DNA from 3 places in the Alteromonas nitratireducens genome. Region 2 is predicted to be linked to each of the others. Evidence: predicted binding sites of a transcription regulator. Region 2 holds the regulator's gene; each other region holds the start of a gene.

Region 1 (10,088 bases), 380 kb from region 2:
ATTATCTTCAAAGGCGGTATCGCAGGATATCCGGATTTATCCTATTCCTTCGTCTTTGCACCAGCCAATTATTCAAAAGCTGGCGGTGACCGCGCCTGCAGACCGCTACGCGGCAGCGCGGCGGTTTGCCGATTTCTTATTGTCTGAAGACGGGCAGGCAATGATTGCACAGGCTGGTTACCTGACCGGAGAGCACAATGACGAATAGCCTTGAGGCGATAATCCTGACCATAAAGCTGGCGGGGGTGACCAGTCTTATCCTGCTGCTAATCGGTCTGCCTGTGGCATGGTGGCTGGCACACTGGCGCCATCCCGCGAAACCGCTGGTGCAGGCCATCATTGCGCTGCCGCTGGTTTTGCCGCCAACCGTACTGGGGTTTTATCTGCTCATCGCGCTGTCGCCACAGAGCCCGCTGGGGCAGGCCTGGGAGACGCTGACCGGATCGCCGCTGGCATTTTCATTCAGTGCACTGGTGATAGGGTCTGTGATCTATTCATTACCCTTTACGGTCCAGCCGCTGACTATGGGGTTTCAACAGCTTGATAGCCGCTACCTGGAAGCGGGGCGTTGTCTGAATATGCCAGCACGTGCCCGTTTTTTTCGGATTGTGTTGCCCTTAATCAGACCGCAGCTGGTGACGGCAGCTGGCCTGAGTTTTGCGCACACCGTAGGTGAGTTTGGTGTGGTACTGATGATTGGCGGCAATATTCCGGGCCAGACACGGGTCCTCTCTGTTGCCCTGTTTGACCACGTAGAGGCCCTTAACTATGCCGAAGCGCACTGGCTTGCCGGTGGTCTGCTGGTGTTTTCTGCGCTCATGCTCACGGTACTTTACCGGTTTAACCGACAAGGAACGCCATGGACTTTACCGTCGCGTTAAACGACCGTCAGCGCCCAACACTGGCGGTTCGTGCATCACTCAGTAACGACACGGTGCTGGCCGGTCTGACCGGTGTATCCGGTGCAGGCAAAACAACCTTACTGCGTGCACTCGCCGGACTTGAGCCTAGGGCACAGGTCACAGCAAGCTGGCGGATAGCGGGTGAGCTCAGGGTAGGGATGGTCTTTCAGCAGCCTGCATTGTTTCCGCATCTCAACGTCAGCGGTAACCTTAAGCTGGCGCAACACTATGCCGGCAGGGACGTAGACGCGCAACGGATTGTGTCGCTTTGTTGCTGTGCTCACTTGTTGGACAAACCTTGCCAGGCCTTATCCGGCGGAGAAGCGCAACGTGTTGCGCTGGCCCGTGCACTGATAAATCACCCCGATATTCTGCTGCTTGATGAGGCGTTCAGTGCCATTGATATTGCAACTCGCCGCCAAATTCTCGATGCGTTGTACCATTATCTCGACGAACACAGCATAACTGCCATCACGGTGTCGCATGATACCGATGAGCTGGCACTGTATACCGATGAGGTGTTCGTGCTTGACGATGGGCAATTACATCGCAGTGATGCAGGCGGTGCCCGGGCGCAGGACTTTGCGGTACTTGAGGGTGAGCCGCTTGCGCCCGATCCCCGTTACCCCTACCACCGGCTCAGCGTGGAAGGGCATACGCTGTATACCCGTCAGGATGTGATGCGGCACGGGAGACGGCGAATGCTGGTGGCGGCCCGGCGCGTGAGTCTGGATACCGGAAGTGAGGCCCGGTCATCGCAGGTCAACGCCCTGCGCTGTCAGGTGGCCTCGATGCAACCTGGCCTGGACGGGGAAGTCTGTGTGAGGCTTCGCTGTGGTACAAATCAGCTGTGCGCCATCATCAGTCAGTTGTCTGTCGATCGGCTTGCCCTGCATCCGGGGATGACAGTGATGGCGCGGTTTAAGCTCTGCTAAGCCTGCAGACTTAAATTACCCGCGAATAGCGTGTGACATGCTGATGCTGGTTGAGATAGGCATCAAACGTCATGGCAATAATTCGAATAAATAACCGGGCTTTTTCCTCGACAACAATGCGCTGCTCGTCAAAATGCAGTACCTCGTCTTTGACAAAGGGTGCAAGCTGTTCCAGTTCGTCACGGAAATACGCTGAAAAATCGATGCCATAGCGGCCCTCAATGTCACTGAAGTCCACCGTCAGGTTGCACATTAGTGCCATGATCACATCGCGGCGAATCAGATCATCCTGGCTCAGGCAAATGCCTTTCTCGGTTAATTGACCCTGTTCGTCGAGTATGCGGTAGTAGGTATTCAGATCTTTCGGGTTTTGCCCGTAAGTATTACCCATCGCGCTGATTGCGGTAACACCAAGCCCCAGTAAATCAAGTTCGGCGCCGGTCGTATACCCCTGAAAATTACGGTGCAGCTGACCTGCCTGTCTGGCTTTGGCAAGATCATCGTCGGGCAGGGCAAAATGGTCCATGCCGACCATGATGTAGCCATAGTCGGTCAGACTTTCAATGGCCTGTTTCATCAGCGCCAGCTTGTCAGCCGGGCCGGGTAACCATTCATCACGAATTTTACGCTGTGCGGCAAAACGTGACGGCAGATGGGCGTAACTGAATAATGAAACTCGATCCGGTGTCATGGCTTTTGTCGCGCTCAGCGTCTGCCTGAAGGTCTCAGGCGTCTGGTGGGGCAGCCCATAAATCAGGTCAATGTTGATGGAAGAGAACCCCAGTAGTCTGGCGTGGTCAATGAGTGCCGCAATATGCGCTGTACTCTGGACACGGTTGATCGCTTGCTGTACCTGATAATCCACATCCTGAACCCCTATCGACAGACGATTGTAGCCCAGCGCAAAAAGATGGCTCAGGTCGGCTTTCTCAAACCGGCGGGGATCGATTTCAACTGACATTTGCGGTTTGCGGGCTACGCTGAAATGACTGAACAGCATGTCACGCAGTCGCGTATGCTGGGCTTGCGTGAGGAAACTGGGTGAGCCGCCACCAAGGTGGATTTCACGCACGGTTTTGTTCTTAAATGCCGGAGCTCGTCGCTGAATTTCTATTTCAAGATAATCCAGATACCGGTCGGCTTTGTCCTGGTGACGGGTAATGATTTTACTGCATCCGCAGTAATAGCAAAGGCTATGACAAAACGGAATATGGATATACAGTGAAAGATCCCGCGCACTGGTAGCGGCCGCGTCAGCCAGTAACGTTGCCGGAATATTGTCGGAAAATGCCGGTGCGGTTGGGTAAGAGGTGTATCTTGGGCCGCTGATGTTGTATTTATTCAGCAGCAGGGGATCAAACAGGTCTGTGGTGGTCATAGCGATACTCATTTTCCGTTAACAGACGCAGGGTATCGCAGCGTGCGAGGGCTTTGTTTGATCTCGTTCAAAGTAATAGGATTTTGGTTGCCTGCCGCCAGATTTAACAGGAGAGCAAAGTGAACAGAGTGTGGCTGCCCTTGTTGGCGCCGGTGATGCTTTATCAGGGCCGCAGGGTAAGACAGCGCACCCCGGTGTTACCTGAAGCCGGGGGCGCGCGAAGTGGCATTTGCGGTCGCGGTGAGACCAGACACCTTTGGGTTGTCGGCGATTCCGCAGCCGCCGGTGTTGGCGTTGCATTACAGAAGGAAGCGCTGACGGTACGACTGGCTGAACGTCTCGCTGACACCCATACCGTGCACTGGCAGTGCCATGCCAAAACCGGGCTGACGCTGAACGACACGGTGGCACTGCTTGATAGCATGGATGCGCAGCGGGTAGATACGCTGGTGGTGTCGGCCGGCGTGAATGATGTTGTGCACATGCGTTCTCGTCGGCGCTGGAGTAAGGCGCTCGAACAACTTGCCGGTCTCAGCCGGGAGAAATTTGGCGTCAGCCAGCTGGTGGTATGTGCGATTCCGCCAATGGAAGCCTTTCCGGCGCTACCCTGGCCACTGTCTGCCATCATGGGCGCGCGGGCCAGGCGACTGAACCGTCTGACCCGGCGTCGTGCTGACGCCCTGGGCTTCTTATTTCATGATGCCCGAATCGATGTCACGGGCGAGCTGATGGCCAGCGATGGATTTCATCCAGGCCCGAAAGGCTACCAGCAATGGGCCAGTTCACTGGCCCAAAGGTTAGCAGGTACAGCGCAAACCTGAATACGCTGCGTCAGAAATGATGGCGCAGACTGATGCCGTAACTGGCAGGCTGGCCGGGATACGCCATAATTTTGCCCGTCTGTACCGGCACGTCGAAACCACTGCGGGCCACATAGTCTTCATCGAAAACATTCCTGCCCCAAATAATGAGATCGGTCTCTCCGCCTGGCAGGGTAAACAGCCAGCGCACATTCATCAGGGTGTGTGACGATACTTTTTTTAGTGGATCATTACTGTCATCAATGTACAGATCGCCAACATACTGGTAATCCACACTCAGTGTGCTGTCGATATCTCCTAACCGGATAAACTGGCTGAGCGTGAGGTTCAGCGTGTTGTCAGGCTCGAAGCCAACACGATCGCCGCCACGTGAACAGTATGGCAGATCGGGTGCCTGTCGACCGGGATCATCCACGCCGGTGTGCCACGGTGTACTGACCCAGCACGGTCCTTTCTCGAAGCGATCAAACCTGGCCAGCGTGCGCGCGCCCGCCAGCGTGAGCTGGGTGTTTTCCAGCGGGAACCAGGTCATTTCAATTTCCAGTCCGTCAACACTGATACTGCCGGCATTTTGCAGGTTAAAGCCTGTGCCGGTGAAAGTTGATGCCTGGAAGTCGTTGACGTTGGTGGTGTAAATAGCGACGTTGGTGCGCAAATTCAGATCGCGCCAGTCGCGCTTGAGTCCGAACTCCAGCGTGCGTGCAGTCTCTGCGTCAAACACCGGATCCAGCGAGGGTAAGATCCTGTCGGTATTGATGCCGCCAGCCTTAAAGCCGGTGGCAAATGAGGCATACCACAGGGTGTCCGCATCGCTCTGATAACTGAGTTTAACCGTGCCGGTGACCTGATCATCATCCAAAGAGGCCTGCATATCCGGCCGGGGTAACACGGCAGCACTTTGCAGTAAAAAGAACCCCCAGCCAGGCTGCTGGAATGGCGCAATCGCGCCAAGTGCATCGCCCGGCAGCGGCTGTCCTGAACCCAGTGCCACAGCCAGCGCATTCAGTGCGCTGCCGGCGGCAAACGGGTCGGGCCACAGCGAGGGGGACTGAGGCAGACCGTCAATGCCAGGTCCTTGTTCTGTGTAGTGGCCCAGCAACGACTTTTCTTCTCTTGTGTAACGCAGGCCGGTGGTCAGTGTGAGTGCCGGTGTGATGTGCCACTGGGTCTGGGCAAACAGCGCAATACTGTCCTGTTCCTGATAGGCCGTGTGCGCGAACGCGGTATCTGCCGGCGCCGGGCTGGCAACCGGGGCAAGCAACCCACCGGTCAGGGCGCTTAGCGTATTAATGCCGTCCAGCAGTGGTGACAGGGCCTGAGTTGATGCCGCAAAAAAAGCCGGAAATTGCGCCTGTGTGGTGGTATCAAACTGCAGATTCAGATTCTGACTGAACCAGTAGGCACCAAAAATGCCTGACAACGTCGCGTTGCGGTAGTGCAGTTGCAGTTCCTGAGAAAACGCTTGTTGATCAGCGTCATTGGTCGCGGTCAGCAAACTGGCGTTGCTGAAATCTGTATCGACGCTGTCATAGGAGTCGAGGGCGCGAAACGCGGTGATACTGGTCACTGACCACTGATCGTTGAGGCGAACATCAAGCTGCGCAGAGAGTCCCTTGTCAGTCATTTTTGATACCGGCGGCACTGACAATGCCGTGGTGTAATCGAAAAAGTCGTCGCGGGTGAATAAACTGGCATTGAATGGCGGTTGCATTAACAGTGCGTCGGTGCCGAATTTCCCGTCGACAGCGATCGCCTGATGGTTATCCTGCCAGGTGAGTGCGCCACAGCAGCGCTCATCCAGTTCACTGTAATCCGCAATGACGCGCAGCGAGACGGCGTCGGTTGGCGTATATCTGGCCTGCAGGCGAACGCCGGAACGATTGCGATTGTTCAGGCTTTGCTGGTTCTGGTCGTCGTCAATAAAACCGTCCCGATGAGTACTGAATCCACTGGCGCGAAACGACAGCACATCCTCTATGGCGGTGACTGTCGCACCAGCAGAAACTCTTACCAGGTTGTCGTTACCCAGGGTCAGCTCGGCATAGCCATCGCGCTGACCATGTTCGGGCTGACGCGTGATAATGCTGATCGCACCGGCGGGCGTATTTTTACCAAACAGGGTTCCCTGTGGGCCGCGCAGAATTTCCACCCGGGCCATATCTGCCAGGTCATTAACCAGTGCATTCTGGCGTGAACGGTATACGCCATCCACATACATGCCCACCGATGACTCAAAACCGAAATTCTGGGAGGAGGTGCCAATACCCCTGACCGAAAAGCTGGAGTTGGTGGCGCTCTGGCTCTGAAACGCAGCGAAACCGGGAACAAAGTTCTGGATATCAAACATGTCCAGCGACACCGTCTCTGCCAGATCGTCGCCGGACAGCGCGGTCACCGCGACCGGAATTTCCTGAATTGACTGTTCGGTTTTCTGGGCGCTGACAATGATACGTTCAAGCTGAGCATCATCAGCCAGCGCAGACGGCGTAATTAGCGCTGTAGCGACGCTGGCGGCAATGCCCGATAGTGCAATTGAAGTGTGATAACGTCTAATCATGGTATTGATTTTTATTGTTTTATTCGTCCCTGGTGACCATCGATTGTGACACCAATCCGAGCCTAAGTGTAGCCTGTCCCCGGGATTTTTCACGGTGTCGGCAGCAAAGCTATGCGTAGCATGCCCTGTGGTCCGCCATAGCTTTCTCTGATTACCGTTTATTCATATTAATAATTAAACTTATACAGCGCGATTATCTACTCTTTCACATTAACTTAACAACTATGAAGAGACGCAATGACAGAGTTTTATCTTGTCCGCCATGGACAGGCATCGTTTGGAAAAGCGAATTACGATGCGTTGAGTGAGCTTGGTCACCGACAGGCGGCGTTTCTTGGCGAATACTTCAGTCAGCGGCAACTGGCGTTCGACCGCTTGTTTGCCGGTAACCTGGTGAGGCACAGCGAGACCGTGGCAGGGATCCGCAGTGCCTGTCATGGTCTGCCGGATGATGAAATACTGCCGTCGCTGAATGAATTTGAATTTATGGCGGTGGTCGATGCCTATCTGCAGGCAAACCCTGACGCCAAACCTGAATCAACGGCCTCGGCGCAGGTGTACTACCGAATCCTCAAACAGGCGATGCTGGCGTGGTCTCGCAACGAACTGGATGAGCGCCAGCTACCCGAGACCTGGCTACAGTTTGAGCAGCGGGTGGGTGATGCGCTGAGCGACATTATTGCAACCCAGGCCCGACGCGTGCTGGTTGTCAGTTCAGGCGGGGTTATTGCAATGATGCTCAGACATATCCTGGGGTACGACGCATCCCGGGTGATTAACGTTAACCTTCAGATTAAAAATGCCAGCTTTTCACAATGCCTGGCTACCCGGAGCGGCTTATACATGAGCAGCTTTAACAACATTCCACATCTGGATTTACCAGAGCGGCAACACGCTATTACCTATAGCTGAGAGAGAATGCTATGCACTTTGAATATAACGAAAAAACGCAAACGTTACTGGCAGCCCTTGAGCGCTTCATGGAAGAGGAAGTGTACCCGATTGAGAAGCAATATATTGAGGCTGTCGAGCACGGTGAGCACCGCTGGCGTACACCGGCAATGATGCAGGCGCTCAAGCAAAAAGCGCGTGACGCCGGACTGTGGAATCTGTTTTTACCAAAAGAATATGAGCCATACGGCGCAGGTCTGACAAACCTCGAATATGCGCCTTTGTGTGAGGTCATGGGGCGGGTCCCGTTCAGTGCAGAAATCTTTAACTGCAGTGCCCCTGACACCGGCAATATGGAGGTGCTGGCAAAGTACGGCACCGAAGAACACAAAGCACAGTGGCTGATACCGCTGCTGAATGGTGAGATCCGTTCAGCCTTTGCGATGACAGAACCGGCAGTTGCTTCCAGTGATGCCACAAATATTGAAACCGCCATTGTCAGAGATGGCGATGAGTATGTGATCAATGGACGCAAGTGGTATACCAGCGGCGCGATGAATGAAAACTGCCGCATCATGATTGTGATGGGGAAAACCGACCCATCGGCGGCTCGCCATCAGCAACAATCGCAAATACTGGTACCCATGAATACGCCGGGAGTTACCGTCGTGCGGCCTATGGCGGCGATGGGCTATTACGACGAGCCGGTTGGTCACGCGGAAGTGTTGTTTGAGAACGTCCGGGTTCCGGCGTCGAATTTGTTGCTTGGTGAAGGGCGCGGTTTTGAAATTGCGCAGGGCCGACTGGGACCAGGTCGTATTCACCACTGCATGCGCCTTATCGGCTGTGCGCAGCGTGCTCTCGATCTGGCCTGTCAGCGTGTCGCCGAGCGCGAGGCATTTGGCAAACCGCTGGCTGCGCAACAGTCAGTCAGGGAAAGTATCGCGACGATGTACTGTGAGATTGAACAGGCTCGTCTGCTGACCCTCAAAGCTGCTGACAAAATGGACCGGTATGGCAACAAAGTGTCACGCGACCTTATCGCCGCAATTAAAATTGTTGCACCGCAAATGGCCTGTAAGGTTATTGACGAGGCGATTCAGATGCACGGTGCCTGCGGCACCAGTCAGGATACCCCCCTGTCAGCAATGTATGCGTATGCCCGCACCGTCCGTCTGGCCGACGGGCCTGACCAGGTTCACATGATGCAACTGGGCAAAAACCTGATTGCAGAGAAGCACGCCGCGGGAGGGAAGTAGTGAGTACACAAACACTGGATGTCGCTGCCGTTAATACCTATGTGCAGTCACATTGCCCTGAAATCGGTCAGGTGACCGGTGCGGAAAAGTTTAGTGGTGGCCAGTCCAACCCCACATTTTTGCTTAATACCGACAGCGGTCGCGTGGTGTTACGTCGCCAGCCGCCAGGAAAACTACTTAAATCTGCGCATGCCGTAGACCGTGAATACCGTGTCATGGCAGCGCTTGCCGACACCGACGTACCTGTGCCAAATGTGCTTCACCTGTGTACGGATACTGAGGTAATTGGCAGTATGTTTTACCTGATGCAGTTCGTCGAAGGTAAGATTTACTGGAACAGTGCACTGCCTGAGGCGTCTTCACCGGGCGTCAGGACGCATATGTACGACGAGATGAATCGCGTTCTGGCGGCGCTGCACAGTGTCGACATTGAAAAAGCGGGGCTGAGTGATTACGGCAAGCCGGGGAATTATTTCGCTCGTCAGCTGAGTCGCTGGACCACACAGTACCGCGCGTCGGAACTGGAGAAAATCGAAGAAGTGGAATCGTTGATCAGCTTCCTCGAATCCAACCTGCCGGATGATGACGGTCAGGTGTCACTGGTGCACGGTGATTTCAGGCTCGACAATATGATGTTCAGCCGCGACAACACATCGCCTTCTATCATTGCTGTCCTCGACTGGGAGCTGTCGACGCTGGGACATCCGTTTGCGGACCTGGCCTATCAGTGCATGCAACTGAGACTGCCAGCGGACCTTAAGCTGGCTCCCGGACTGGGCGGGCTTGACCGGGCATTGCTGGGTATACCCAGTGAGCAGGCTTATGTTGAGGCCTATTGTGAGCGCAGAAATATTGGTGAGATTACCCACTGGAACTTTTACCTGGCATTCAGTTTTTTCCGTCTGGCCGCGATTTTACAGGGTGTGGTAAAACGTGCTCACGATGGTAACGCCTCCAGCGCCCAGGCCAGTCAGTTGGGTAGTATGGTTAAACCCCTCGCAGCTATGGCGAATACGCTGATTAAATAGTGGCAGCAACGTGTAAGGAGTAAACATGAAAGCAATTGTATGTGAAGAATTCGGACCCATTGAGCAGCTGCGCTATACCGATGTGGCGGATGCCGTTGCCGGTAAAGGTCAGGTCGTGATAAACGTAGAGGCCGCTGGCGTTAACTTTCCCGACGGCCTGCTGGTGCAGGGGCTATACCAGTTACAGCCGGAGTTTCCTTTTGTGCCGGGCACAGAAGTCGCCGGAACCGTGGCTGAAGTAGGCGAGGGCGTGAGTCACCTGACACCCGGACAGCGGGTCATTGCCATCAGCAACCTGGGTGGCTATGCAGAAAAAG
Region 2 (10,088 bases):
ACGTAAATTTTTTGTGAACATTGTGTTTGGTTTTTTTTGCATCCCGTGAATTAAAAATGCCGTCTGTTGACGCAGATCAAGTAACGGGAGTTTATGGTATCTTTTTGTTGTTAAAAACTTTATTATCCGCGTACCAACTGGCCTGGAGAGTACAATTATTATTCGTTTCAGGCCCGGTGTGAAGCACGCATACTGAATTAAACCGCGTTACGCGAAAGTTGGAAACCCATTTATTTCTTTGAAGTGGAAGATTCATAAAAATGAGTGAAATAAGCCAAGCACAGCCTGACTATAATTATAAGGTCGTCAGGCAATTTACTATTATGACCATTATATGGGGCATTATCGGTATGGGCCTCGGTGTGTACATTGCTGCACAGCTTTTCGCACCGGTCCTTAACTTCGACCTGCCCTGGCTGACGTTCTCGCGTCTTCGTCCGCTGCACACCAATGCGGTAATCTTCGCATTTGGCGGATGTGCCCTGTTTGCTACCTCGTACTACATTGTTCAGCGTACCTGTCAGGTCCGGTTGTTCAGTGACAAGCTGGCAAGCTTTACTTTCTGGGGCTGGCAGGCCGTGATCGTGTTAGCGGTATTGTCTCTTCCACTTGGCCTCACCAGCAGTAAAGAGTATGCCGAGCTTGAATGGCCAATTGACATTCTGATTGCGCTGGTCTGGATTGCCTACATCATTAACTTTTTTGGCACTCTGGCGATCAGAAAGGTCTCGCACATTTATGTCGCAAACTGGTTCCTGGGTGCCTTTATGCTGACCGTTGCGGTGCTGCATATCGGTAACAGCATGGCGATTCCGGTTTCATTCACTAAGTCCTATTCACTCTACGCCGGTGCTGTAGACGCCATGATGCAGTGGTGGTACGGGCACAATGCAGTAGGTTTCTTCCTGACTGCAGGTTTCCTCGGCATGATGTACTACTTCGTACCGAAGCAGGCAGGTCGTCCGGTTTATTCTTATCGTTTGTCTATCGTGCACTTCTGGGCGCTGATTTCACTGTATATCTGGGCGGGTCCACACCACCTCCACTACACTGCGCTGCCTGACTGGACGCAGTCGCTGGGTATGGTGATGTCGGTCATTCTGTTTGTCCCGTCCTGGGGCGGCATGATCAACGGTATCATGACGCTGTCGGGCGCGTGGCACAAACTACGTACGGATCCTATTCTGCGCTTCCTGATTGTTTCACTGTCGTTCTATGGCATGTCTACCTTCGAAGGCCCGATGATGGCAATCAAGACGGTTAACGCACTGTCGCACTACACTGACTGGACCATCGGTCACGTTCACTCTGGTGCACTGGGCTGGGTAGCCATGGTATCTATCGGTTCTGTTTATCACCTGATCCCGGTACTGTTTGGTCAGCGTGAGATGTACAGTATCCGTCTGATTAACGTTCACTTCTGGCTGGCTACGATTGGCGTTGTGCTTTACATCGTTGCAATGTGGATGTCTGGTGTTCTGCAGGGTCTGATGTGGCGTGCAGTTAATGCAGACGGCACCCTGACCTACAGCTTTGTAGAGTCGCTGGAGGCCTCAAAGCCATTCTACGTGGTTCGCTTCATCGGTGGTTGTTTCGTGGTTGCCGGCATGCTGGTCATGGCCTACAACACGTACAAAACCATTCGTGCACCTAAAGGCAGTATCGCTGCTGATCCTGCAACACAGCCAGCGTAAGGAGACGTAGAATGAAAAATCCACATGAGATAATTGAAAAGAACGTTGGCCTGCTGACGATTCTTATCCTTATCGCCATCAGCTTCGGCGCGATGGTTCAGATTACGCCACTGATGTTCCAGCAGCAGACCATGGAACCGGTCGAAGGCCTGCGTCCGTACACTGCACTGGAGCTCGAGGGTCGTGACATTTATATCCGCGAGGGGTGTGTTGGCTGTCACAGTCAGATGATCCGCCCGTTCCGCGCAGAAACTGAGCGTTACGGTCACTACTCTGTTGCCGGTGAGTCTGTATGGGAGCACCCATTCCTGTGGGGTTCAAAACGTACCGGCCCTGATCTGGCGCGTGTAGGCGGCCGATACAGTGACGAGTGGCACCGTGTTCACCTGCGTAATCCGCGTGACGTTGTACCTGAGTCAAATATGCCTGGCTTCCCTTGGTTGGAAGAAAACACGCTGACCGGCGAGCTGACTGCTAAGAAGATGGAAGTATTCCGTGGTTTTGGCGTCCCTTATACCGATGAGGATATCGCTGGTGCGAAAGCGGCAGTACAGGGTAAAACTGAAATGGAAGCCCTGATCGCCTACCTGCAGTCTCTTGGAACCCATCTGAAATAATATGGACCAGGGCACTGTAGGCAGCATATTTACTGTTATCGTCTTCGTCTGCTTTATCGGCGTAGTGTGGTGGGCATTCAGCAGCCGCAATAAAACAAAGTTCGATGAAGCGGCTAACCTGCCGTTCGCAGACGAAGAAAAACAAAAATCAAGAGAAGATCAGCAGGAGTCTTGAACTCATGAGTACGTTTTGGACAATTTGGATTTCGGTGATAACGCTGGGACTTATCATCGCATGTTACTTTCTCCTTCGTTGGTGCCTTGCAAATAAGACAGGTGTGCCACAGGGCGAATCAATGGGACACGAGTTTGACGGTATCGAAGAGATTAACAATCAGTTACCCCGCTGGTGGACCATTCTGTTTTACATCACCATTGTATGGGGTTTTATTTACCTCGCACTCTACCCTGGTCTGGGTTCGTTCCAGGGGCTGTTAGGCTGGAAAAGTTCAAACCAGAATATTCAGTCGCTGGAAGAGTCACGTCAGGCTCGCGCTGAAGCTAAAGAAAACGGCATGCTGGTGCAATACGACCGTGAACTGGATATGGCAGAAGAGCGTTTCGACCCTATTTTCGAGGCCTACGCCAAAATCCCGGTGGAAGAACTTGCGAAAGATCCTGAAGCCATCAAAGTTGGTCAGCGACTGTTTTTGCAAAACTGTTCACAGTGTCATGGTTCGGATGCACGTGGTCAGAATGGCGGTTTCCCTAACCTGACGGACGATGACTGGCTGTACGGCGGTACTGGCGCAAAAATTAAAGAAACGCTGATCGGTGGTCGTCGCGGTAACATGCCAGCCTGGCTTGACGCGATGGGCGAACAGGGTATCGAAGAGGTTGTGGCTTATGTTCTGAGCCTGAGCGGCCGCGATGTTGACCCGGAACTGGTTGCGAAAGGTAAACCGCGTTTTGCGGCCTGTGCTGCCTGTCACGGAATGGACGGTAAAGGTAACCAGATGCTTGGTGCGCCTAATCTGACAGACAATATCTGGCTGTATGGCGGTAGCCATCGTGCGGTAACAGAAACCCTGACCTACGGCCGCAACGGGGTTATGCCTTCATTCAAGAAAACCTTGGGTGAAGACAAAATTCATGTTGTTGCTACGTATGTGTACAGCCTGTCGCACAACGACTAAGTAGCACAGAATATTCACTGTAAAGCCCCGTTATCACGGGGCTTTTTTTATGAGAAAATAGCGCCTCATCACGCGCTGTAAATGTTAGAGATAGTTCATGAACAAGCCTTGGTACAAACAGTTCTGGCCCTGGTTTTTGATTTCGGTTCCGGTCGCCTCCTTCATTATGAGTGGCGTTATGATAAACATCGCCACCACCACCGAAAATTCACTGGTCGTAGACGATTACTATAAAGAAGGTAAGGCCATTAACCTCAGCCTGGATAAAATTGCAGCGGCCAAGAGGAAAAACATCACCACGGATTTAACCATTGAAAATGGCGCTATCTCGCTGAAATTCCACTCAGGGATCCCGCAGGAAGGGACTGCGCTGAAACTCGCCTTTTACCACACGACACTGGAAGATAAAGACACATCGGTGCTGCTGAGTCGGGATGCGGCAGGGATTTACCGGGGCTTTAGTGAACAAGACCTGGGCGGTAAATGGCAAATAACCCTGACGCCCGTGGACGACAGCTGGAAAATCCAAAAAACCGTCAGCCTGCCCTATTCCGGTGTGATGAAGTTTAACCCCTGATGTCTGAACAAACCTGTTACCACTGTGGTCTGCCGAACGATCCGGACCATCAATATGACGCCATGGTACTGGGTGCCAGGCGACAGTTCTGTTGCCCCGGTTGCCAGGCGGTAACCGAGGCGATTGTTGCTAATGGCCTGGAAGATTACTATCGGTTCAGAACTGCCCCGGCAAAACAGGGCGATGTCTTACCCTCCGAAATTCAGGACAAACTTAACGTATATGACCAGCCTGAGCTTCAGGAGGAGTTTGTTTTTGATGAAGGAAAGCATAAACAGGTTCAGCTTACCATCGAAGGCATTACCTGCGCCGCGTGTGGCTGGCTGATTGAAAAGCAACTGGCAAAATTTCCCGGTATCCGGCAGATCGCGGTTAATGTTCAGGAACGCCGGGCGCTGATCAGCTGGGATCCGGAGCAAACGACTCTCAGTAAAATTCTCGGGGCACTGCAACAGATTGGATATCAGGGTGCGCCTTTTCAGCCAGATCAGCATGAAGCCGCGTATCGCCGGGAGCAAAAATCGTATTTAAAGCGATTGGGCCTGGCCGGCCTGATGACCATGCAGGTTATGATGCTGATGGCGGGGCTGTATTTTGACTGGTTTGGCAATATTGACGAGCAGACCCGCCGATACTTTTACTGGGTAGCGCTGGTGCTGACCACCCCTGTTGTACTGTATTCCGGCAGCACATTTTATCTTGGGGCGATGAAAGCCCTGTCGGCCCGCACTGTGAATATGGATGTACCGGTTACGCTGGCCGTATTTGGCACCTATATCGCAGGTATTAAGTCTACGCTGCTGGAGCGTGGCGACGTGTATTTTGAATCTATCTGCATGTTTATTTTTCTGCTGCTGCTCAGCCGTTTTCTGGAGCACAGGAGCCGTCACCGCGCTGCACAAATCTCCGCCAACATGACGCATTTTATTCCAGTCTCCGCTAACCGTCTGGATGACCATGGCACGGTCACAACCTGTCTGGCTAAACAGCTAAAAAAAGACGAACGCGTGCTGGTCAGGCCGGGCGACACCATCCCGATAGACGGTATCGTCAGTCATGGGCAATCGGCGGTTGATGAGTCGATGCTGACCGGTGAGTTTCTACCGGTTGAGAAGCAGCCTGGCAGTCAGGTATTTGGCGGGACGGTGAATCAGTCAGGCGCTTTGACGGTCACGGTTACACGTACCTTAAAACATGCCCTGGTTAACCAAATCGTACGACTGCAGGCGCAGGCGATGGCAAGTAAGCCCAAAATCGCCCAGATCGCCGATACGTTCTCACGTTATTTTGTTACCGGTGTGCTGCTTATTTCTGCCCTCACCTTTGCCTACTGGTCGTTTCAGGGCAGTGACGAGGCATTCTGGATAACGATTTCTGTACTGGTGGCGACCTGTCCCTGTGCGCTCGGTCTCGCAACGCCTTCGGCACTAACCTGCGCTGTCGCGCGCCTGAATAAGCAGGGCATTTTATTAAAACGGGCCGATGTCCTTGAGCAACTTACCGGTATTTCCACGATTGCACTGGATAAAACCGGCACACTGACCAACGGCGAATTCAGCATTGTTGACCAGTGGACTGGTAACACCCTCTCTGCAGACGATGTGAGCCGAATTACCGCCACGCTCGAGTCGCGCTCTGAGCATCCGATAGCCCGTGCATTCCCTGACGCGCCGCTACACGCACTGTCCGATTTTTCGGTAACACCCGGTGGTGGCGTAGAAGGCACCATCAACGGCAGTAACTACAAACTGGGATCACCTTCCTTTGCCGGTGTTACACTGCCCTCACTCCCCTTCACCCCCAATGTAGTACTGACATGTGGTGAAACCGTGTTAGCGGCCTATCGGTTGAGTGATACACTACGCCATGATGCCGAGGCCGCCGTAAAACAGCTGAGTCAGAAAAAGCTCATTTTGCTTAGTGGCGACAGTCAGCAAAACGTGGACAATATCGCCGCCGTGTTGCCGATCAGCTATGCCAAAGGCACGCTGTCGCCCAGGCAGAAATATGACGAAGTCCATCAGTTGCAACAAGCCGGTGAGCGGGTCATGATGCTGGGCGACGGAATTAATGATGCACCGGTGCTTGCCAGTGCCGATGTCTCTGTCGCCGTGGGTAACGCGACAGATGTGGCGAAAACGGCCGCGGATGTTATTTTGCTTGGTGACAGCCTGCTTTGTATTGCCGATCTGCTCACTATTGCACAAAAAACTAAACGGACAATTCGCCAGAACATGCTGTGGGCACTGGGCTACAACGCGCTGATTCTGCCGTTCGCCGTGTCTGGCCTGCTAAGTCCGTGGATGGCTGTTGTAGGTATGTCCCTGAGCAGTATCATTGTGGTAACCAATTCAACGCGACTGCTACGCTGAGGACCTGCCGTGAGTATTATTTATGTGCTTATTCCCATCGCCATCATCATTGTTGCCGTTGCGGTAGTCATCTTCTTCTGGGCAGTACGATCAAATCAGTTCGACGATCTCGATCGTCAGGGGTACAGTATTCTGTTTGATGACGACTTGTCACCGGAAGATAAGAAACTGGCAGAAGAGCGCAAAGCTGCGCAGGAAAAACGGCGTGACTGAGCTGACAGGCTTATCTGCATTGTTAATCGGACTCGCCGGCGGTGTGCATTGCATCGGTATGTGTGGTGGCATTGTTACTGCGTTACAACAGGCCGTCCCGGCGCGGCGTCGTCCATTTCCTTATATGCTGGCCTATAATCTCGGCCGTATCATTAGCTACACACTGGCTGGTGCCCTCGCAGGCGGCGTGGGACAAATGTCGGCCGCAGTATTGCCGGCACTTGGACAGGTGCTGGCCTGGTTAAGTGCGCTTATGCTGGTGGCGCTTGCGCTGTATCTGGGGCAATGGTGGCGAGGGCTGGCATATCTGGAAAAAGCAGGCAATGCCGTCTGGCGGCTGATTCAGCCCCTGTCTAAACGCTTTTTACCCTTCAGGTCGCCGCTTGCCGCCCTGCCGTACGGACTGATTTGGGGATGGCTGCCCTGTGGTCTTGTTTATTCGACGCTGACGTGGTCGCTGACCAGTCAGCAGGCCGGACAAGGCGCCTTTATCATGTTTTGTTTTGGACTGGGCACATTACCTACCCTGCTTGCAGTTGGCAGCGGGGCTGACTATCTTTTTAAACAGTTCAGGAAGCCGCGTGTCAGGCAATTCATCGCAAGCGGGCTGTTAATATATTCGTTTTTCTTGATCTACCGGTTAATACATAGTATCACCATAAACTAACGACTCACCGAGCGGGATAACAGGCAATAATCATGAGCAATGGAAGCAACTTTTCAATTCACTGTCAGAACTGCAGTTTCAGTCATCTTTGTTTACCGGTTGCGTTAAACAAAACTGAAATTGAATCACTGGATGACATTATCGAAAGAAAGCGTCCACTGCATAAACATGACACGCTGGTTCACACCGGCGCACCATTTAAGTCACTGTATGCCGTTCGCTCAGGCTCCTTCAAGTCGTTCGTGACGAACAAAGACGGTGAAGAACAGATTACCGGTTTTCATTTCCCCGGCGACATTATTGGCTTTGATGCGCTGCGGGAAAATAAGCATCAGAGTTATACCCAGGCGCTGGAAACTGCAATGGTCTGTGAGCTTCCTTACGAAACCCTTGACCAGATTTCGATGCAGCTCCCTAAGCTGAGACATCAGATCATGAGCTTTATGAGCGCAGAAATTAAACAGGATCACGATATGATGATGCTGTTGAATAAGCGCTCGGCGGAAGAACGCCTGATGTATTTCATTGCACAGTTGTCAGAACGTTTTGAGGCGCGGGGCTTTTCAGGAAAACAGTTTCACCTGAGCATGACCCGCAATGAAATTGGCAACTATCTGGGCCTGACCATCGAAACCATCAGCCGTTTACTCACCCGGTTCCAGAAAGAAGGCGTCATTAAAGTAGAAGGCAAGCTCATTACCATCCTCGATACTGAAAAAATGGATGAAAAACTTAGTTACGTGGCCGTGTAAGTACGCCGCTTGTTGATCCAGAACAACAGGCAAAGTCTGCGTAACGTATTACACTAAAATGGAATACTGTGATTAAGGGAGTACGGGGATGATACGTTATAAGCACCTTCTGGCTGTTATTGAAGCCGACCGTGAGACACAACCGGCGCTCTCCCGGGCGTTGGAGATTGCCAGAAAAACCCAGGCAACCGTCACAGCCATGCTTGTCGTTTACGACTTCTCTTATGATATGACCACGATGCTGAGTCAGTCTGAACGCGATGCTATGCGCAAAGCCGTCATCGACGACAGAGCGGCCTGGTTACGACAGCAACTCGACAATCAGGGGCATCAGGACATCAATATTGTGGTTGAATGGAATAATCGCGCGTATGAAGCCGTTATCACCTATGCAGCCCGGCACAACGCTGATTTAGTGATTAAAGCCACCAAGCCCCATAATGATCTGAGCTCGGTTATTTTCACCCCTACCGACTGGCATTTGTTAAGAAAGTGCCCTTCTCCGGTACTGCTGGTAAAAGAGCACGACTGGCCAGCAGATGGAAATATTATCGCTGCGGTGAATGTGGGGACCGAGGATGATGAACATCGCCAGCTGAATGATCGCATTACCCAGACGGCGACAGACTATGCCACGTTACTTAGCGGGCATGTGAATCTGGTCAATTGCTTTCCTGCCACACCACTGAATATTGCCATTGAGGTACCAGAATTTGATCCTGATACCTATAACAATGCGGTGAAAACGCACCATGAAGAAGAAATGGCCAGACACGCCGGTAAGTACAGTATTGATTCCGACCGCTGTTACGTAAAAGAAGGCTTACCTGAGCGCGTTATTCCAATGCTGGCCAGAGAACTTGACGCCGAACTGGTTATTATCGGTACCGTTGGCCGGGTGGGCTTATCCGCTGCACTGATTGGAAATACGGCGGAGCACGTCATTGACGGACTGAAGTGCGATGTGCTGGCGCTCAAACCGGAAGGTTTTAAAAGCCCCATAAGCTGAGCGGTTAATTTTTCTGGCGTGGATAGCAGCGCTGGCTACGCTTCGTTATAATGTCGGCTATTTTGTAGTAACAGGTAAGCCCCGATATGACCGCAGATGCACAGCCTAAAGACACCGCCGCAGACGCCCGCTCACAATCGAAACAACAATACAGCTTTAACAAGCTGCAAAAGCGTCTTCGCCGCAACGTAGGCAAAGCGATTGACGACTTTGGCATGATTGAAGATCAGGATAAAGTCATGGTGTGTCTGTCTGGCGGAAAAGACAGTTATACCATGCTGGATATTCTGCTTTTTCTTCGCAAGATTGCCCCGATACATTTTGATATCGTAGCGGTCAACCTTGACCAGAAGCAGCCGGGCTTCCCGGAGCATGTATTACCTGAATATCTGGAATCACTGGGCGTTGAGTATCTGATTGTCGAAGAAGACACCTACTCCATCGTGAAAGAGAAAATTCCGGAGGGTAAGACAACCTGCTCGCTGTGCTCGCGTTTACGCCGTGGCATTTTATACCGGACAGCAAAAGAAATCGGGGCCACCAAGATTGCTCTGGGCCATCATCGCGATGACATGCTGGAAACCTTTTTCCTGAATATGTTTCATGGTGGGAAACTGAAATCTATGCCACCGAAGCTGGTAAGTGATGACGGTCACCACATTGTTATCCGGCCACTCGCATATTGCAGTGAGCGCGATATTCAGCGTTATTCAGAGGCAGCCGGTTTCCCGATTATTCCCTGTAACCTGTGTGGTTCACAGGAAAACCTGCAGCGCCAGAACATAAAAATGATGCTTCAGGACTGGAATCGTCGTTTCCCGGGTCGCATTGAGTCGATGTTCAGAGCATTGCAGAATGTCGCCCCCTCACATTTGGTTGACAGTAAGTTATATGACTTCAAAGGCATTAAAGCTACCGGTAGCCCGGTCGACGACGGCGATATCGGGTTTGATCCTGTTACCTTTTCTGATCCCTCCCCGGCAAGTGACGATACAGAAATACAGGTTGTGAATATTATGGAGCCCGGCAAATGAAAATAGGATTGGCGCTC
Region 3 (10,088 bases), on a different contig from region 2:
AACTGCTGACGGTTCGCTGGACATCGTCAACACCAGCAACGCTGAAACGCCGATCTCTGGCGATGCGCACACGCCACTGCTGACCGTTGACCTGTGGGAGCACGCGTACTACATCGACTATCGCAATGCGCGTCCTAAGTACCTGGAAGGTTTCTGGGCACTGGTCAACTGGGAATTCGCCAGCGAAAACTTTGCAAAATAAGCCGGTTACCCCGGTAACAAAGCCCGCCACGCTGCGGGCTTTTTTTTGTCCTGACGGGCCGGATGATGACAAAAATGTCATGCCCACTGACGTGACAGGCTCCGCCTGACGACACAGGGCCCCGCAGCCTGTTTCCTCCCTCACCGCGTGCCGGACCGCGGTGTGTTTGCGATGAATCACTCTCATTTTTCTGAATACCGACTAAGCTGAAAGTACGGGCAACCGTTTTTTCTCAGAGGTAAGTATGGGTATTTTCGAACATTACCAACACCGATACGAGGAGCGTAAACAGGAAGAATTTACCATTGCAGAATTTCTGGATATCTGCAAAACCGATCCGATGGCCTATGCCAATGCTGCAGAACGACTGCTTCAGGCTATTGGTGAGCCGGAAATGGTAGATACATCAACCGACCCTGCGCTAAGCCGATTATTTTCCAACCGGGTCATTGCCCGCTACCCCGCATTTAATGAATTTTATGGCATGGAAGAGGCCATTGAACAAATCGTGTCATACCTTCGTCATGCGGCGCAGGGACTCGAGGAAAAAAAACAAATTTTATACCTGCTCGGCCCGGTCGGTGGCGGTAAGTCCTCACTGGCTGAACGCCTGAAAGAACTAATGCAACGGGTCCCTATTTATATATTGAAAGGGTCTCCGGTCAATGACCACCCGTTTTGCCTGTTTGATGCTCATGAAGACGGTCATCTGCTTGAACAGGAATACGGTATCCCCGGTCGCTACCTGAAAACCATCATGTCTCCCTGGGTGCGCAAAAGACTGCATGAATTTAATGGGGACATCAGCCAGTTTAAGGTGGTACGCGTTTACCCGTCAGTACTTGACCAGGTCGGTATCGCAAAAACCGAGCCGGGCGACGAAAACAATCAGGATATCTCATCGCTGGTCGGCAAAGTGGATATTCGCCGTCTTGAGCAATTTGCCCAGAATGATCCGGATGCATACAGTTATTCCGGCTCGCTGTGCAAGGCTAATCAGGGGCTGATGGAGTTTGTTGAGATGTTCAAGGCGCCGATCAAGGTGCTCCATCCACTTCTGACCGCTACCCAGGAAGGAAACTATAATCCGACCGAGGGCTTTTCGGCGTTGCCGTTTGACGGTCTGATTCTCGCACATTCCAATGAGTCCGAATGGCAGACATTCAGAAACAATAAAAATAATGAGGCCTTTCTTGACCGCGTTTATATCGTAAAAGTGCCGTACTGTCTGCGGGTCTCGGAAGAAATCAGAATCTACCGCAAACTACTGGACGGCAGTGAATTAAGCGGCGCGCCCTGCGCCCCGGATACGCTCGAGTGTCTGGCGCAGTTCAGTGTGCTGTCACGCCTTAAGGAACCGGAAAACTCAAGTATCTATTCGAAGATGCGGGTATATGACGGCGAAAGCCTGAAAGACACCGACCCCAAAGCCAAGTCGTATCAGGAATACCGCGACTACGCCGGGGTCGATGAAGGGATGGAAGGCCTGTCAACGCGCTTCGCGTTTAAAATTTTGTCGCGGGTGTTTAACTTTGATCATCAGGAAGTTGCCGCTAATCCGGTGCATCTCTTTTATGTGTTGGAGCGCCAAATTGAGCGCGAACAGTTTCCACCGGAGACCGCAGAGCGCTACAAAGAATTTCTGAAAGGTTACCTTATCCCGCGTTATGTCGAATTCATTGGCAAGGAAATCCAGACAGCCTATCTGGAGTCCTATTCAGAATACGGACAAAACCTGTTCGACCGCTATGTCACCTATGCAGATTTCTGGATCCAGGATCAGGAATACCGGGATCCGGAAACCGGACAGCTGTTCGACCGCGCCTCACTGAATGCAGAGCTGGAAAAAACTGAAAAACCGGCAGGCATCAGCAATCCGAAAGATTTCCGCAATGAAATCGTGAATTTTGTACTGCGGGCGCGCGCGAATAATGGTGGCAAAAATCCGGCCTGGACCAGTTATGAAAAACTGCGCACCGTGATTGAGAAAAAAATGTTTTCCAATACCGAAGATCTCCTGCCGGTTATTTCGTTCAACACCAAAGGCTCGTCAGAAGACAAGAAAAAGCACGATGACTTTGTTAATCGTATGAAGGAAAAAGGCTATACGCAGAAACAGGTCAGATTGCTGTGTGAATGGTACTTACGCGTCCGTAAAGCGTCGTAAGCAGTGATAAGGCAGTAGCTTATGGCGCACTTCATCGACCGACGCTTAAACAGTAAGGGCAAGAGTACAGTCAACCGGCAGCGCTTTATCCGGCGTTACAAAGAGCAGATAAAGCGTGCCGTCTCCGATGCAATCAGCAAGCGTTCGGTGACAGATCTCGAGTCCGGCGAAGATGTCAGCATCCCCTCAAGGGACATTCGGGAGCCGATCTTTCATACCGGTAAAGGCGGAAAGCGCAGTGTTATCCATCCTGGTAACGATCAGTTTACTACGGGTGACCGAATAGACCGGCCACCAGCAGGACAAGGCCAGGGAAGTGGTCAGGGCGATGCCAGTGACAATGGCGAAGGACAGGACGACTTTGTTTTCTCGCTCTCACGTGACGAGTATCTCGATCTGCTTTTTGATGACCTGGCGCTGCCCAACCTCAAACGCACCCAGTATGATCACGTCGTTCAGCATGAAACATACCGGGCGGGTTATCAGACCGATGGCGTGCCCAGTAACCTTGATGTTGTTCGTTCACTAAAAGGCGCGATGGCGCGCCGTCTGGCGCTGACCGGCAGTGCCAGACGAGAGCTCCGTGCTCTGGAGGAGGCGCTGGCAGAGCGGGAGCAGACTCCTGACACTGCCGAATCAGAGCTACTTGTTTTAAAAAAAGACATTGCCACGCTAAAAGAAAAAATTGCCCGCGTGCCGTTCATTGACAGCTTTGACCTGCGCTTCAAAAACTACGCACGCCGGCCCGTCCCTACCAGCAAAGCGGTGATGTTTTGTCTGATGGATGTCTCCGGCTCAATGGACCAGGCAACCAAAGAGATGGCGAAGCGCTTTTATATTCTGCTTTATCTGTTTCTTACCCGCACTTATAAGAATGTTGAGGTGGTTTACATCCGACATCACACACAGGCAAAAGAAGTGGATGAAGAGGAGTTTTTTTATTCTCAGGAAACCGGCGGTACCATTGTTTCCAGTGCACTTAAGCTAATGGACGAGATCATACAGGCCCGATATAGCGCCAGTGACTGGAATATCTATGCGGCGCAGGCGTCAGATGGCGACAACTGGGCAGACGACTCGCCGCAGTGCCGTGACATTCTGTTGAAGCGACTGCTGCCGGTGACACGTTATTTTGCCTATATTGAGATTACTGAACGGCAACACCAGAGTCTGTGGCGCGAATACGCCTCAGTGGCTGAAACACACCCCAATTTTGTGGTCAGTCATATACAGCAGGTCAGCGATATTTATCCGGTTTTTCGCGAGCTGTTTAAAAAGTCCGGCCACACCGACGCTCAGGGAGGTCGCCATGCCAGCGCGTAAAAAAGCCGACAACGGCTGCCTTAACGACGGGCCGGACTGGACGTTTGACCTGCTGGCCGACTACGAAGCAGAAATTGATCGGGTGGCACGGCATTTTCAACTGGATACTTATCCCAACCAGATCGAGGTCATTACGGCGGAGCAGATGATGGATGCCTACGCCAGTATTGGCATGCCGATACACTATACCCACTGGTCATTTGGCAAAAAGTTTATTCAGACAGAGCAACAGTACAAGCGCGGCCACATGGGCCTGGCCTATGAAATCGTTATCAACTCCAACCCGTGTATTGCCTACCTGATGGAAGAGAACACGGTCACCATGCAGGCACTGGTCATGGCCCATGCCTGTTATGGACACAATTCCTTTTTCAAAGGTAACTATCTGTTCAAAACCTGGACTGATGCCGACTCCATCATCGATTACCTGGTCTTCGCGAAAAACTATATTGCCCGCTGCGAGCAGAAATACGGTGTGGAGGACGTGGAGGACGTACTGGATTCCTGTCACGCCCTGATGAATTATGGCGTGGACCGCTATAAACGGCCGCAAAAACTGTCGCTGGAAGAAGAAAAGTCGCGCCAGAAAGAACGCGAGCAATATCTGCAGTCACAGGTCAATGATCTCTGGCGTACCCTGCCGCATTCTGCGGCATCAAACTCCCCGGCAGAGCGGCGGTTTCCGTCTGAGCCACAGGAAAACCTGCTTTACTTCATCGAAAAAAATGCACCGCTGCTTGAACCATGGCAACGCGAAATTGTTCGCATCGTCCGCAAGGTATCCCAGTATTTCTACCCGCAAAAACAGACACAGGTCATGAATGAGGGCTGGGCCTGCTTCTGGCACTACAACATACTCAACCAGCTCTACGATGAAGGCAAACTGACCGACCGGTTTATGCTGGAGTTTCTGCACAGCCACTCCAGCGTGGTGATGCAGCCGGACTATAACAGCCCGTATTACTCGGGCATCAATCCTTACGCACTGGGCTTCAATATGTTCATGGATATTCGCCGTATGTGTGAACATCCGAGCGAGGAAGATAAACGCTACATGCCAGAGATTGCCGGGCGAGACTGGCTGGAGACCGTGCACTTTGCAATGCAGAATTTTAAGGATGAGAGCTTCATCAGCCAGTTTTTGTCACCCAAACTCATCCGTGATTTCAGGCTGTTTGCGGTAGACGATGACAGTGACAATCCCTACGTCAGCGTGAGCGCTATCCACGATGAGCAGGGCTATCGGCGTATCCGGGAGACGCTGTCAGCCCAGTACAATCTGAGTAATCTTGAGCCCAACATTCAGGTTTATAACGTTGACGTTCGCGGCGACCGCGCATTGACACTGCGTTACATTCCCCATAACGACATTCCGCTGGCCGAATCCAAAGACGACGTCATGAAGCACCTGCAGCGTTTATGGAAGTTTGATGTTCGGCTTGAACAGCAGCAGGGGGAAACGGTGGAGCTGATTGCCGAGTGCCGTCGCCCAGAGAAAAAGTAACGCCACACCGGCCGGTGCGGCGTGTGGTTTAACGCTGTCCCTTAATCACCGGCGTGTCAGATGTCACACCAGCATTCTGTGCCCGGTTTCTCAGCACATGATCCATCAGTACCAGTGCCAGCATGGCTTCAGCGATAGGAACGGCGCGGATCCCAACACAGGGGTCGTGCCTGCCTTTGGTCACGATATCCGTCGCTTCTCCTGATGTGGTGATGGTATTACCTGACACCGAAATACTCGAGGTAGGTTTTAATGCCATATGCACAATCAGATCCTGGCCGCTGGAGATACCGCCGAGTACCCCGCCGGCATGGTTACTGGCGAATCCTTCGGGCGTCAGTTCATCGCGGTGCTCACTGCCCTTTTGCTCAACCACATCAAAACCGTCGCCAATTTCGACACCTTTAACCGCGTTGATCCCCATCATGGCGTAGGCGATATCCGCATCGAGGCGGTCGAAAACCGGTTCACCCAGCCCGACCGGCATGTTGGTGGCCACCACAGAGACTTTGGCGCCAACACTGTCACCGGATTTTTTCAGCTCTCGCATGTACGCATCGAGCGCGTCCAGTTTCGACGGATCCGGACAGAAGAAGGGATTGGTGTTGGTCACTGAATGATCCACGGTATTCACCGTGACCGGGCCAAGTTGCGAAAGGTAACCGTGGATCTCAATGCCCAGTGTCTGCTTCAGGTATTTTTTCGCAATCCCTCCGGCCGCGACACGGATCGCGGTTTCCCGGGCAGATGAGCGTCCACCACCACGGTAGTCACGCGCGCCGTATTTTTGCTGATACGTGTAGTCCGCATGCCCCGGGCGGAAACGGTCTGCGATTGTCGAGTAATCCTGGCTGCGCTGATCCTTATTTTTTATCAGCAAGCCAATACTCGTTCCTGTCGTTTTTCCCTCAAACACGCCCGACAGGATTTGAACTTCATCATCTTCACGGCGCGCGGTAGTGTAGCGTGAGGTACCGGGTTTTCTGCGATCCAAATCGCCCTGCAGGTCCGCCTCGCTGAGTTCGAGTCCTGGCGGACAGCCATCGACGACGCCACCAATGGCAATACCATGACTTTCACCAAATGTGGTTACCGTAAACGCTTTTCCAAATGTGTTACCGGGCATAATGTTGTTTTACCGTTTTATGCTGAAAAATAAGACTGAAGTGCCGATTTAGACACAGCAAAAATACCGTGACCACCATTTTCGAATTCCAGCCAGTCAAGCTCAAGCCCTGGGAAACGGTGTTGCATGTGAACTTCACTGTTGCCAACCTCGACAAATAGCCAGCCCTGATCTGTCAGGTGCGCCGGTGCCTCGCGCAGAATTTGTTCAACCAAATCCAGACCATCCTCCCCTGCGGCAAGAGCGAGCTCAGGCTCATGGTGATATTCGTCCGGTAAATCTGCCATGTCTTGGGCATCCACATACGGCGGATTAGAGACAATCAGGTCATATTGCTGGCCTGCCAGACCACTGAATAAATCAGAAGCAATCGGGTACACACGGTGACTCAGCTGATGTTCCTGGATATTCATTTCAGCAACATCCAGTGCGTCCTGGCTGATGTCCACAGCATCTACCTGCGCTTCATCAAACGCATAGGCCAGCGCGATAGCAATACAGCCTCCGCCGGTACACATATCCAGAACATGCTGAGGTGCGTTACTCAGGTGCGGTGTGAAGCGCTTTTTAATCAGTTCGGCAAACGGAGAGCGTGGTATTAACACCCGCTCATCAACGTAAAAGGGTAAATCACAGAACCACGCCTGGTGGGTAATGTACGGCAGCGGCATGCGGGTCTGAACCCGTTTTAACACCAGTTCCGCAATTTTCTCCCGTTCAGAATGGGTCAGTCGCGACGCAAACAACTGATCGCCGGTTTGTACAGGCATGTCCTGCGGCAGATGCAGCGCCTGTAATACCAGACTGACCGCTTCATCCCAGGCATTGTCGGTACCGTGGCCAAAATACAGGGCGGCATCGTTAAACCGGCTGGTTGCCCAGCGTGTCATATCCAGCATGGTGTGCAGGTCATCAATCGCTTCCTGCAGGTAGAATTTATCTGTCATAGCCTCGTCAGTACATTGGCATTGGTAAAACTGGTATCATACCCAAAGTTCGCGTTCGCACCCAAGGTTAATTTACTGCTTGCTGCCATGAAGTCTGATCTGAAAAAGCTGAAAAAAGTGCTGTCACAGACACCGCCACAGGATTTACCCGACACAGGGCCTGAAGACCTGTTCCGGGAGGCTGTATCTGGGGTGACACCACTGACTCAGGACACTGTCAGCCAGACGCCATCACAACGGCTCAGACAAAAGCGCCATCAGGCACGCAGTACCAGCGTTAACCGTGCGTCGGATCGGCAACTGAACGCAACATTCAGCTTTTCAGACATGTATGAAGCAACGTTACCGGCAGAGGGGCCGGTGAGGTACTGCCGGCAGGACGTGCCGACCCATGCGCTGAAGCGTCTCAGACGCGGTGATTATTATCCGGAGCTGGTACTTGATTTACACGGCCTGACCAGGGAGGCAGCGAAAGCAGAACTGGCCGCGTTGCTGTTTACCGCAAGAAAAGAAAATATCGATTGCGTGTCGGTGATGCATGGCCTGGGCAAAGGGATCCTCAAGCAGGCGCTACCGCACTATCTGGTTCAGCATCCCCACGTAATGGCCTTCCACCAGGCGCCTCTGGAGTATGGCGGACAAGGAGCGTTACTGGTACTGATTGAAACTGCTGAGCCTGATCTGCACCGCTAAGCTCCTGCCGCCAGGCTGGGAACGGTTACTTGTCGTGGTCTGCGCTGTTGTGCATAAACAGATAGGTGTAATACCCCATCATTCCAACAATAATCGCAATTCCAAGCAGTGAGCCCCACACGACGGGATCTGAAAGCATGCTCATCAACATAGCGTGTCTCCTGTGTTTTGTGTCTACAGGCTAAGTATGCGCGCTGTGTGCTGAGGAATACTGATCTGAATCAACGTTTATAACGGGGCCCGTCGTTAATACTGATCCAGATCAAAAAAGCGGGGGGATTAGCAAAAAGTTATTTGATAATAATTCTCATTTAGATTATTGTAATACCTGCCTGTTGGACGCAGGCTTATAACGGTCTTGGCTTTGCGTCTGTGCACGGGGTGTATTCACCCCGTGCTTTTTTTCTGATGATTATCAGGTGAACAGCTTCCAGAACCAGCTTTTTGACAGGTCTTCTTCGCAGGATTTTAGTTGTGTCGCATAGCGTAACGAGCGAGCTTTGACCTTACCGGCGACTTTCTTCAGCCACGCCTTTTTGTTGTATGTCTTGCGACGATAGCCACCCCAACCTTCGTGATAATTCAGATACTGGGCGTAAGCGTCCCATTTCGACACCCCGTTAATTTTATGGGTTTTGTAGATAAACCAGCCCATAAAGTCGATGGCATCATCAAAATCGTCGCGGTCAGCCCCACTGTTGCCGGTTTCCCGAATATAGTCAGACCAGGTCGGCGTTTTTGCCTGCGAGTAACCGTAAGCGGAACTCACCCGGCCCCAGGGGATCAGGCCAAAAAACACATAGTCCTTAGGCGGCAGCGCATCATGACGAAACGAGCTTTCCTGGTACATCATGGCCATTGGCACATGGATGGGCACGCCCCATTTATCCCGGGCATCAGCCGCCGCATCGTACCAGTCTTCCTTTTCGTAAAAAATCTTGCACAGATTACTGCTGTCAGACGGTGGCGTGGTGGCACATCCACACAGTGTGACAGTCAGGGCGGTAACCAGACCGAATAAAAATCTGCGCTTTTTTTTGAACTTTTCCCACATGACGTGTCCAACTAATTGTTCTAGTAATGTGTGTTTCCCTGGAACCCTTGATGCCTGACCTGCCTGGTCAGGCATTTTTTTTGGCTGGCGGCTCAGCGAAATACGCTCTGATAAAGGTATCAAAGTCTTTCTCATCATGCGATTCCACATCACGCTGCGCCGCCAGCGATGTTTCTGCCGCCAGGGCAAAGTCGTCTGCAGACTGATGCTGGTAATGCCAGTCATCAAACGCATTTTTATACTGTTGTGCCAGTGACAACCCAAGTGCCCCGTTGTCCATGTTATTGCCGAGCAGGTGGCCAAGCACTTTACCTGACGGTGTCACGGCAGGGTCGGCCACTTTAGCCCACTCTGCCTCAACGGCATCAGAATAGGCCTGCCCGCCATGTGCATTATCGAGCAACGTCGCTACCTTACGGAAATAGCTGAACAGGTGCTCAGCCCAGTCAGAAAACAGGCGGTCTTTTCCGTTATCAACCAGGATGAGACCTGGCTTGCGGCCTTCGAGCACCACACGCCTGAGGTTCTCACCCGCTTCGCGTATCTGTGCTTCATCCAGCAGGTCGCTGGGCATCAGCAGGCAGGCAAGCAGGAACACGTCCAGAAAACGGCTTTGCCCTGCACTCACGCCGACGGCAGAGAAGGGATCAACATCCAGCGCCCTGACTTCGATGTAGCTGATACCGCGCCTGACCAGTGCGTCGGTGGGTTTCTCCATGGATAATGTCGGCTGTTTTGGACGAATAGGTGAATACAGTTCGTTTTCAATCTGCAGAATATTCTTACTGAGCTGCTGATAGTTTCCCTCCTCACCGGCGGCGAATTCAGAAAAACGGGTTGACGGTGTCTCCATCGCCTTGCGCAGCAGCGTTACGTAATTATCCAGCGAGTTATAACAGATTTTCAGCGACGCCTGTTCGGCACTGGTATAGCCCAAATCACTCATTCTCAGCGAAGTAGCATAAGGCAGATACAGCGTGCCCTTACCCACTTTTTCAAAATTGAGCGAGTGCGGCTTGCCCCTGAGAAACGAACCACACAACGAAGGCGATGCACCATACAGATACGGAAT

The links. Region 2 encodes FNR, which switches genes on or off when oxygen is low (the NO sensors DNR and NnrR bind a similar motif). Its sites were predicted from a motif close to TTGATCTAGATCAA; they were not measured.
Region 1: the regulator FNR is predicted to act here: its motif matches at 3,273-3,286, upstream of hemN (oxygen-independent coproporphyrinogen III oxidase).
Region 3: the regulator FNR is predicted to act here: its motif matches at 8,215-8,228, upstream of AB1N33_RS08535 (DUF3149 domain-containing protein).

What each region holds. Positions count from the first base shown of each region.
Region 1 is NZ_JBFNPK010000001.1:96,406-106,493, forward strand. Features, by position in the region: gene modA (molybdate ABC transporter substrate-binding protein) at 1-208, shown strand, start outside; gene modB (molybdate ABC transporter permease subunit) at 198-881, shown strand; gene AB1N33_RS00455 (ATP-binding cassette domain-containing protein) at 860-1,837, shown strand; gene hemN (oxygen-independent coproporphyrinogen III oxidase) at 1,848-3,215, opposite strand; gene AB1N33_RS00465 (SGNH/GDSL hydrolase family protein) at 3,335-4,036, shown strand; gene AB1N33_RS00470 (TonB-dependent receptor) at 4,047-6,593, opposite strand; gene AB1N33_RS00475 (histidine phosphatase family protein) at 6,831-7,505, shown strand; gene AB1N33_RS00480 (acyl-CoA dehydrogenase family protein) at 7,517-8,743, shown strand; gene AB1N33_RS00485 (phosphotransferase family protein) at 8,743-9,771, shown strand; gene AB1N33_RS00490 (NADPH:quinone oxidoreductase family protein) at 9,797-10,088, shown strand, end outside.
Region 2 is NZ_JBFNPK010000001.1:474,328-484,415, forward strand. Features, by position in the region: gene AB1N33_RS02070 (hypothetical protein) at 1-21, opposite strand, end outside; gene ccoN (cytochrome-c oxidase, cbb3-type subunit I) at 261-1,694, shown strand; gene ccoO (cytochrome-c oxidase, cbb3-type subunit II) at 1,706-2,311, shown strand; gene AB1N33_RS02085 (cbb3-type cytochrome oxidase subunit 3) at 2,313-2,486, shown strand; gene ccoP (cytochrome-c oxidase, cbb3-type subunit III) at 2,491-3,447, shown strand; gene AB1N33_RS02095 (FixH family protein) at 3,545-4,024, shown strand; gene AB1N33_RS02100 (heavy metal translocating P-type ATPase) at 4,024-6,396, shown strand; gene ccoS (cbb3-type cytochrome oxidase assembly protein CcoS) at 6,406-6,609, shown strand; gene AB1N33_RS02110 (sulfite exporter TauE/SafE family protein) at 6,602-7,276, shown strand; gene fnr (fumarate/nitrate reduction transcriptional regulator Fnr) at 7,309-8,028, shown strand; gene uspE (universal stress protein UspE) at 8,117-9,037, shown strand; gene ttcA (tRNA 2-thiocytidine(32) synthetase TtcA) at 9,124-10,071, shown strand; gene rssA (patatin-like phospholipase RssA) at 10,068-10,088, shown strand, end outside.
Region 3 is NZ_JBFNPK010000007.1:119,681-129,768, forward strand. Features, by position in the region: gene sodB (superoxide dismutase [Fe]) at 1-202, shown strand, start outside; gene AB1N33_RS08505 (PrkA family serine protein kinase) at 447-2,369, shown strand; gene AB1N33_RS08510 (YeaH/YhbH family protein) at 2,391-3,692, shown strand; gene AB1N33_RS08515 (SpoVR family protein) at 3,679-5,196, shown strand; gene aroC (chorismate synthase) at 5,225-6,322, opposite strand; gene prmB (50S ribosomal protein L3 N(5)-glutamine methyltransferase) at 6,340-7,269, opposite strand; gene smrB (endonuclease SmrB) at 7,357-7,962, shown strand; gene AB1N33_RS08535 (DUF3149 domain-containing protein) at 7,988-8,107, opposite strand; gene AB1N33_RS08540 (transglycosylase SLT domain-containing protein) at 8,378-9,016, opposite strand; gene gshA (glutamate--cysteine ligase) at 9,084-10,088, opposite strand, start outside.